4 regions of the Nonomuraea sp. NPDC005692 genome follow, and region 1 is predicted to be linked to each of the others. Evidence: riboswitches for the same ligand, from Rfam matches in the RefSeq annotation. Region 1 holds a riboswitch; each other region holds the start of a gene.
The links. Region 1 has a riboswitch for cyclic di-AMP ahead of ABZ459_RS32445 (hypothetical protein). Riboswitches for the same ligand answer to the same signal wherever they lie in the genome.
Positions count from the first base shown of each region.

Region 2: linked by a shared signal. The riboswitch ahead of ABZ459_RS35045 (CHAP domain-containing protein) and the one ahead of ABZ459_RS32445 (hypothetical protein) in region 1 are both predicted to bind cyclic di-AMP.
Region 3: linked by a shared signal. The riboswitch ahead of ABZ459_RS22465 (C40 family peptidase) and the one ahead of ABZ459_RS32445 (hypothetical protein) in region 1 are both predicted to bind cyclic di-AMP.
Region 4: linked by a shared signal. The riboswitch ahead of ABZ459_RS36850 (hypothetical protein) and the one ahead of ABZ459_RS32445 (hypothetical protein) in region 1 are both predicted to bind cyclic di-AMP.

Region 1 covers NZ_JBEXYU010000019.1:148,293-150,484, reverse strand. The annotation lists gene ABZ459_RS32455 (MDR family MFS transporter) at 1-156, shown strand, start outside; gene ABZ459_RS32450 (DUF5302 domain-containing protein) at 204-404, shown strand; cyclic di-AMP (ydaO/yuaA leader) riboswitch at 570-704, shown strand; partial or broken gene ABZ459_RS32445 (hypothetical protein) at 988-1,356, shown strand; gene ABZ459_RS32440 (alpha/beta hydrolase) at 1,642-2,192, shown strand, end outside.
Region 2 covers NZ_JBEXYU010000022.1:163,462-165,653, forward strand. The annotation lists gene ABZ459_RS35040 (luciferase family protein) at 1-320, shown strand, start outside; cyclic di-AMP (ydaO/yuaA leader) riboswitch at 582-720, shown strand; gene ABZ459_RS35045 (CHAP domain-containing protein) at 734-1,447, shown strand; gene ABZ459_RS35050 (TetR/AcrR family transcriptional regulator) at 1,500-2,048, opposite strand; gene ABZ459_RS35055 (nuclear transport factor 2 family protein) at 2,146-2,192, shown strand, end outside.
Region 3 covers NZ_JBEXYU010000010.1:146,733-148,924, reverse strand. The annotation lists gene ABZ459_RS22470 (NAD(P)-dependent alcohol dehydrogenase) at 1-354, shown strand, start outside; gene ABZ459_RS22465 (C40 family peptidase) at 338-901, opposite strand; cyclic di-AMP (ydaO/yuaA leader) riboswitch at 932-1,092, opposite strand; gene ABZ459_RS22460 (3-isopropylmalate dehydrogenase) at 1,192-2,192, shown strand, end outside.
Region 4 covers NZ_JBEXYU010000025.1:14,067-16,258, reverse strand. The annotation lists gene sigJ (RNA polymerase sigma factor SigJ) at 1-11, shown strand, start outside; gene ABZ459_RS36850 (hypothetical protein) at 26-991, opposite strand; cyclic di-AMP (ydaO/yuaA leader) riboswitch at 997-1,135, opposite strand; gene galT (galactose-1-phosphate uridylyltransferase) at 1,204-2,192, opposite strand, start outside.

The sequences.
Region 1 (2,192 bases):
GCGGCCGCGCACGCCTCGGCGGCGGCCGTGGTCATCCCGTCGCTGGGCGTGGTGGGCGCGGTGATCGCCCTGGTCGCGCTGGTGATGATGCCCGGCAGGCGGCTGGAGCGGGCGCCCGCCGCGGAAAGCAGAGTGGAGGCCGGTTTCGCGTCGTAAGCGACGTCGTGCGAAGCTGTGGATGTCCCCAGAACCAGGAGGTCCTCATGGCGGAAACACCGGAGCCGGAAGTCAGCGAGACTCCCGAGGACGAGATGAAGCGCAAGTTCCGCGAGGCGTTGGAACGCAAGCGCGGGCAGCAGGCCGACTCGGCCGCGGGTGGCAGGGGCGTGGACCCGTCGAAGATCCACGGGGCGCACGGTCCGGCAGCGAGTAAAAGATCCTTCAGGCGCAAGAGCGGCGGCTGAAAGGCCCGATTTCGCAGGGGGTACGGCATGCCGTGCCCCCTTTCTCTTTACCTCGATAGGTAGATCTTTACCCGGTTCATGACGATTCGTTTGTATTTGTCCGAATCTCTGGGTACCGTCTTAACCAATTACCAGCTGGTGGCGTAGTCCCTACCAGGAGAGGGACGACAGCTGGCGCCGAATCCCGACATGTCGGGAACCGGGGACCCATCTCATTGGGGTGAATCCGGCCATGTGCCGGTAGGGCATCTCCACGCCCGAACCCGTCAGCTAACCCGGTAGGCGAGATGGAGAGGACTTCACGCATGTACCACCTCGTCGTACCCCCGGACAGTGTAGTGACGACCGCCTGCTGAGCGGTCTCTTCCCTGACTTCCCCCACGCGCCGCGTAACCACCTTTTCGGCGCTCTGCCCGGTTACGCACCGTAGTCACGCGCGTTCCCCCTGTCCCCTCGCGAAGGACTTCACTGCTTCATGTCTCGATTTGGCCTGCGCTCTCTCGCTCTGCTGTCCGTGTCCGCCCTGGGCGCGCTGACGATCTCCGCCACCGGCGCCCACGCCGACACCGGCGACGACCAGAAGATCCTGCTCAAGGGTTCCACCAAGGCCTCCTACTTCTGGGACGACTCCTCCGGCCGCGCCGGCGACACCGGTCTCCCGGCCAGCGGCAAGCCCATGCAGAAGGGCCTGGCCGCCAGCCCGAGCTGGCCCCTCATGACCGAGGGTTACGTGACCTTCAACGGCAAGAAGATGCCGTTCTTCGTGGGCGACCGCGGCCCCGGCGAGCCCTCCAACCGTGGCGTCATGCTCGACCTCGACGCCAAGACCTTCGCCGAGCTGACCGGCGGCACGTTCAACCCCGACACGCTCGGCGTGGACGGCAACGGCGGCCGCGGCCACATCAAGATCGACTACGTCATCACCAAGTGGGGCGAGGGCAAGGGCAAGAAGAACTACCCCGTGGCCTTCTCCAGCGGCGCGTGGGGCAGGTACGACGCCAACCCGGCCGAGCCCCCCAAGGTGCTGGCCGAAAAGCCCGCCGACGACGCGGCCGGTTCCGCCGGCGGCCAGGTCGGCAAGACCGTCGCGATGGGCGGCACCGTCATGGCCGGCGTGCTGGTGCTGGCCGGCGGCGGCGTGGTGCTCGGCGGCGAGCGCCTGCGCAAGCTGCTCAACGACTGATCTCCGAACAAACCGCTCTTTACGCCTCGCGACCAGAATGACATTCTGGTCGCTGTGATCCAGCGCGCAGCCGCCAACGGCATCGAGATCGCCTACGAGAGCTTCGGCTCACCCGCGGGCCGGCCCCTGCTGCTCATCATGGGACTCGGCGCCCAGCTCATCCACTGGGACGACGAGTTCTGTGAACTCCTGGCCGAGCAGGGCCACCACGTCGTCAGGTTCGACAACCGCGACGCGGGCCTGTCCACCCATCTCCACGACGAGGGCGTCCCCGCATGGGGTGCGCCCTCGCCGTACGTGCTGGACGACCTGGCCGACGACAGCGCCGGGCTCATGGACGTCCTGGGCCTGCCCGCCGCGCACGTCGTCGGCGCCTCGATGGGCGGGATGATCGCCCAGGCGCTGGCCATCCGGCACCCCGCCCGCGTGCTGAGCCTGACCTCGATCATGTCCACGCCCGGTCCGCAGGCGGCCCCGCCGACCGAGGCGGCCGCCGCGGTGCTCTTCGCCAAGCCCGCGACCGACCGCGAGACGGTCGTCGCCGGCGCGCTGACGACCTGGGCCGTGCTCGGGTCCCCCGGCTGGGAGCTGGACCGCGAACGCGT
Region 2 (2,192 bases), on a different contig from region 1:
CGCCCACGCGACGCGGGCCCTACGTGGTCCGCGCGGTCGCGGAGTTACGGTCCTGGCCGTCGCTGAACGTCAGCGGCACCGGTCAGCAGGTCGCCTTCGCCGTACACGGAACCGAGATCCTGCGCCTGGCCGGCCGGGACGAGATCCACGTACGGCTCACCGCCCCCGCCATCGGCCGCCTGGAGCCGTACCTGCGGGAGTGCGACCAGGTCCATGCCTGCCGCGACCGCGCCTGGGTCGCCGTGCAGGTCGACGCGGAGCCCGATCTGGAATTGTTGCTGGCCCTCACGAGCGTGGCGATAAAGGCGCACGTGGCGTGAACCGATTCGGTGCGTAGCGTTTCTCCCACGCACCGTCGAATTCAATGCCGCCATTTGCCTGGGAATTACTCGCCGGGTAGCTTGGTTGTACACAGCCAAACGGGGAGTCGTCCCAGGTAGGGATGGCATTGCCTGGGAATTACCCAAGCTCGACCCGTGTTGTACAGAGTCGATGCGGACATCTCCGCATCCGGGCGTCGCACATATACCTTCAGGCCCTTTCCCGGGCCCGGGAAGACGATGCGTCAGCCCTTTCGCCTGACCAAGAGACCGCTGAATCCGCCTGTGCGCGGAACCGGGGACCCATGTGTCCAATGGGGTGAATCGGCGCCGTGGTGCCGTAGGGCAGCTTCCCGCCCGAACCCGTCAGCTAACCCGGCAAGCGGCACGGAAGCGCAAGGAGTAACACCCTCATGGCCAAGCACCGTCTTCACCGTGCCTACAAGCTCGACCTCGCCAAGATCGCCCTCGGCGCGACCGCCGTCGCCGGCGTGCTCGGCACGCACGCGGCAGTGAACGCCGACACCACCACCGCCCACACCGCCACCCAGACCGCCAAGGTCGCCGGCGTGGCCGCCCAGCCGCACGTCGCGCAGAACCGCGCCGCCGACGAGAGCGCCAAGGGCAAGGTCAACGTCACCGCCGCCCAGGTGCTGGCGACGGCCCGCGCCCAGGTCGGCACCTCCGAGGACGCCAACGGCGGCGGCACCAAGTTCCAGAAGTGGTACGCCGACTCGCAGCGCGCCGCCGAGACCGCCGCGCGTGACGGCGGCAACCGCGCCATGTACCTGAACGCCCCCTGGTGCTCGATGTTCGTCTCCTGGGTCGGCGAGCAGACCGGCGCCCGCCCGCAGGTCGGCTGGGACGCCTACACCGTGAGCCACGCCAAGTGGTTCGCCGCCAACGACCGCTGGGGCACCGAGGCCAAGCCGGGCGCCGTCGTCTTCTTCTCCTGGAGCGGCAGCAAGAGCCTGAACGACATCCAGCACGTCGGCTTCGTCGTCAAGGACAACGGCGACGGCACGATCTCCACGATCGAGGGCAACACCGGCAACGGCAAGGTCGAGCAGCGTGTCCGCCCGACCTCCCAGGTCGTCGGCTACGGCTACCCGTCGTACGCCGCCTGATCCTGCGACGCGAAAGAGCGCACTCCCTGCGGGGGGTGCGCTCTTTTCGCGTTCAGGGCCGCCGGTGCCGGTGGACCAGGGTCGTCGCGGCCTGCCCGGCCGAGCGGGCCGCGCCCGGCTGCTGCGAGATCATCGCGGTCACCGTGGCGCCGTCGATCAGGGTGAGCAACTGCTCGGCGAGCAGGCCGGGATCGCCCGCTCCGGCCTCCTCGGCGAGCGAGCGCAGGTAGGCGCGCAGGCGCTCCTTGTGCTCGCGCACCGCGGTACGGACGTCCGCCGAACCGGCGCCCAGCTCGGCGAAGGCGTTGGCGAACCCGCAGCCGCGGAAGTCGTCCTCGGTGAACCAGCGTTCCAGCCACGCGAAGACCGCCGGGATGCGGTCGCCGGCGTCGGCCACGTACGCGGTGAGCGAGGTCATCCAGCGTTCGTCGCGCCGCCGCAGGTAGGCCACGACCAGCGCCTCCTTCGACGGGAAGCACTGGTAGAGGCGTTTCAGCGAGACGCCGGAGGCGGCCCGGATCTCGTCCATGCCGACCGCCTGCACCCCGCGGCGGTAGAAGAGGTCGCCCGCGGCGTCCAGCAACCGCTGTTCGTGATCCATGACACCCCTCCAGGTGCTTGCCGCGGAGAACGATCGTTCTCTACGCTATCGCACAACCCGGGAGAACGACCGTTCTCTCGATCGGAGAGGACATCTCATGACACGCCCGCCCGTTCCGCCGTTCACCGAGGAGACCGCCCGGAT
Region 3 (2,192 bases), on a different contig from region 1:
CTCCTGCTCGACGTGGCGGGCGGTCGCCGGCTGGCGGACTGCCGCCGCGTGCTGACCAGGAAGGGCACGTACGTGCTGGTCGGCGGGCCGGCCGGCCGCTGGGTGCAGCCGGCCGGCCACATGTTCGCCGCGCTCGCGTCGGGGCCCTTCGTCCCGCAGCGGATCGTCAGGGCGGACGTGGTCCGCTGCGGGAGCAACAGGGCGAACCTGCTGACGTTGACCAGGCTGATCGAGCAGGGCGCGGTCACCCCGGTCATCGACAGGACCTTCCCGTTCGGCGAGCTCCCGGCGGCCGTCCGCTACCAGGAGGAGGGGCACGCCCCGGGGAAGGTCGTCGTCACAGGGTCGCGGTGAGCATGGCGGGGGCGGGGGCCTTCTGGAGCTGCTTGTAGTCGGCCCAGCGCTTGACGCCCTTGGGGTCGGGGCGTACCGCGCCGACGAAGGCCTGCCTGCGCCACTGCGACAGGCGTTCCTCCTTCACCACGTCGCCGGTGTGGGGGGAGTGGACCATATAGCCGGGCTTGGAGATCATGCCGACGTGGCCCAGGCCGCTGAAGAACACCAGGTCGCCTGGTTCGAGGTCCTTCCAGGCGATCTTCCTGGAGAAGGCGCCGTACTGCTCCGCGGCGGTTCTGGGGAGCTCGATGCCGGCGTCTTCGTAGGCCCGGAGCATGAGGCCCGAGCAGTCGTAGCCCCGTTCGCTGGCGCCACCCCACACGTACGGGGTGCCGCGCTTGTCCATGGCGTATTCGAGGGCGACCTTCCAGGCCGGTTTCGGCACGTGCCGTTCCTGGACCTGTTTCACCTGGGGGCCGGTGAGGGTGACGGAGGGGGCGGGGGCGGCCGGAGCGGCGGGAGCCGCGGGGGCGGCAGGCGCGAGACCTGCGGCGCCCGCTGCCACCGCCAAAAAGATGGCGATGCTAGACAGGGGACTGTCCTTCCACGTGGCCGACCGGGTTAGCTGACGGGCTCGGGCCTGGAAGTAGCCCTACGGCGGTGCTCCTCGGGGGGAGGCGCGGCCGATTCGCCCCGGGGGGAAAGGTGGGTCCCCGGCTCCACGCAGCGGCTGCGTGGATTAGGCTCGTCGGACTCTAACGAAACGGTCAAAAGGTCGCAATCCCCCCAAAACGGATTGTCCGGTTGTTGAGATGATGTGTTCGTCAGCCGAGACGAGCCGGTAAGGTACCGCCCATGGAGTCGCGTAACATCCGCCTGGCCGTCATCCCCGGGGATGGCATCGGCGCCGAGGTCGTAGCCGAAGGGCTCAAGGTCCTGGAGGCCGTGGGCACGAAGATCGAGCCCACCCACTACGACCTGGGCGCAGCCCGCTACCACCGCACGGGCGAGACACTGCCCGACGCGGTGCTCGAAGAGCTGCGCGGCTATGACGCGATCCTGCTCGGCGCCGTGGGCGACCCCAGCGTGCCGCCCGGCATCCTGGAGCGCGACCTGCTGCTCAAGCTCCGGTTCGAGTTCGACCACTACGTCAACCTGCGGCCGGTCAAGCTGTTCCCCGGCGTCGAGACCGCGCTGGCCGGCGCCTCGGCCGAGCACATCGACATGGTCGTCGTCCGCGAGGGCACCGAGGGCCTCTACGCGGGCACCGGCGGCGTCATGCGCCGCGGCACGCCGCACGAGATCGCCACCCAGGAGTCGCTGAACACCGCCCACGGCGTCGAGCGCGTCGTGCGTTACGCCTTCCAGAAGGCTCAGTCGCGGCCCCGCAAGAAGCTCACGCTCGTCCACAAGACGAACGTGCTCACCTACGCCGGCGACCTCTGGCAGCGCACGGTCAACCGCGTGGCCGCCGAGTTCCCCGACGTCACCACCGACTACAGCCACATCGACGCGGCCTCGATGTTCTTCGTCACCCAGCCCGAGCGCTTCGACGTGATCGTCACCGACAACCTGTTCGGCGACATCATCACCGACCTCGGCGCCGCGATCACCGGCGGCATCGGCCTGGCGGCCAGCGGCAACATCAACCCCGAGCGCACCTCGCCGAGCATGTTCGAGCCGGTGCACGGCAGCGCGCCCGACATCGCCGGTCAGGGCAAGGCCGACCCGACCGCCACCATCCTGTCCGTCGGCATGCTCCTCGACCACCTCGGCCTGCACGCCGAGGCCGCCAAGGTCGAGCAGGCCGTGGCCGCCGACATCGCCGAGCGGGTGACCGGCCGCGCCGGCCGCAC
Region 4 (2,192 bases), on a different contig from region 1:
GCGTCCGCTGAGCCGCCGGACGCGGCTAGTTCATCGAGATGTGCACGTGGTCGTAGTGGTTCTCGGTGATGCTGCCGCGGTCGGACATCGAGCGCCAGCCCGAGCCCTGGTTGATGCGCTGCTTCCAGATCACGTACTTGACGCCCAGCTTGGCCTTGTTCTTCAGCGCCCAGTCGGCCAGGCGGTCGCCGAGGGCGTTGTTGACGGCGCTCGGCATGGTGCCGCCCGTGCTCATCATGAAGTCGCAGGCCCGGCCGAGCGGGTGCTCGCCGCTGGAGCCGGACCGGAAGCAGCCCACCTCGTACGGCAGCGAGAAGTTCTTCCGCACCTGCGCCCGCATCAGCTGGGTGCGCGGCGTGATGTTGTCCGAGCCGGACGGCAGCTCGGGCGCCCAGCTCCCGTCGGACTTCTTGCCCGGCCCGAACGGGACAAGGTCCTGGAGCTTCTTCTTGATGTCGTCGATGACGTCCTGGGCGTCGTCGCGCTGCTCGGCCACCTCCGCCGTGCCCGTCTTGAGCTCCGTCGCGAGCGCGGCGGCGGCCGTGGCGGCCTTCTTCTGGTCGTCGCGGGCCTTGGCCACGCTGTCGACGACCGCCTGCTGCTCGGCGGTGAGCTGTTCGAGCACGGCCGCGCCGCCGCCGTCCGGGGTCATCATGAACGCCGGCAGGGAGGTGTCGCCGTTCTGGTAGCGCAGCCGGGCGATCTCGGCGACCCGCTGCTCGGCCGTGGCCACCGCCTGCTCGGCGGCGGTGAGCCGCTGCTGGGCCGCGGTGGCGGCCTGCTGCGCCTTGGCCAGCTCGACGCGCTTGAGGTTGTACGTCTCGATCAGCTTGTCGACCTTGCGGTTGAGCTGCTTGAGCTGGGCCCGCAGCTGCGCCTCCGACGGCTTGGGCGCGGCCGAGACGGCGGCTGACGCGGCGGCCGGATGGACGAGCAGGGCGGTGGCGGTGATGAGACCGACGGCAAGACTCGCGGGGGACGAAGCCGCCACGTGGTTGTTCCTCTCCCTCTGCCGGCCGGGTTAGCTGACGGGTTCGGGCACGGGAGCAGTCCCTACCACTTGCGCGGATTCACCCCGGATGCGATGGGTCCCCGGCTCCCGGGCAACACGCCCGGGATTAGGCGTACAACGGCCGTTATGGCCGATGTCTAACGGGATATTAGTGGTAGATCACGAGTCATGCGACTTTAATGAGAAACCAATTAGTGATCAATCCGTGATCGCAACATGCGTGCCGCCTCCTCCGGCAGCACGTCGTTGACGAAGGCGCCCATGGCCGACTCCGAGCCCGCCAGGTACTTCAGCTTCCCTGGCGCCCGCCTGATGCTGAACAGCTCCAGGTGCAGGTAGGCCAGCTCGCGGCCGTACCGCACCGGCGCCTGGTGCCAGGCCGAGATGTACGGCATCGCCACCCCGAACAGCGCGTCGAGCGCGCGCAGCACCGAGGTGTACAGCGGTGCGAACGCGGCCCGCTCCTCCTCCGACAGCGCCGCCAGGTCGGGCACCTGCCGGTGCGGATACACGTGCACCTCGAACGGCCAGCGCGCGGCGGCCGGCACGAACGCCGTCCAGAGCTCGTTGGCGGCCACCACCCGGGTGCCGGCGGCCCGCTCGGCGGCCAGCACGTCGGCGAACAGGTTGCCGCCCGTGTGCCGCGAGGCGGCCCCGAGCTGGAGCTTGGTGCGCGGGGTCACGTAGGGGTAGGCGTAGATCTGCCCGTGCGGGTGGGGGAGCGTGATGCCGATCTCCTCACCCCTGTTCTCGAAGCAGAACACCTGCTCGACGCCCTCGATGCCGGACAGCTCGGCCGTCCGGTCGGCCCACGCCTCCATGACCAGCCTGACCTGGGCGTTGGAGAGCCTGGAGAAGGAGGAGGAGTGGTCGGAGGTGAAACAGACCACCTCACACCGCCCGACACCCGGTCGCACCTCACTCAGGCCGCCGACATCCCCATAAGTCCCAAAATTTCCGGAGAAAGAGGGGAAGCGGTTCTCGAACACCACCACGTCATAGTCGTGGGCCGGGATCTCCGACGCCCGCGTGTCGGACGACGGGCACAACGGGCACTCGTCGGCCGGCGGCAGGAACGTCCGCGTCTGCCGGTGGCCGGCGATCGCGATCCACTCCTCGGTCAGCGGGTCGTAGCGCAGCTCGGAGGCCACCGGCCGCGGGTCGAGCGGCCGCCGGTCGA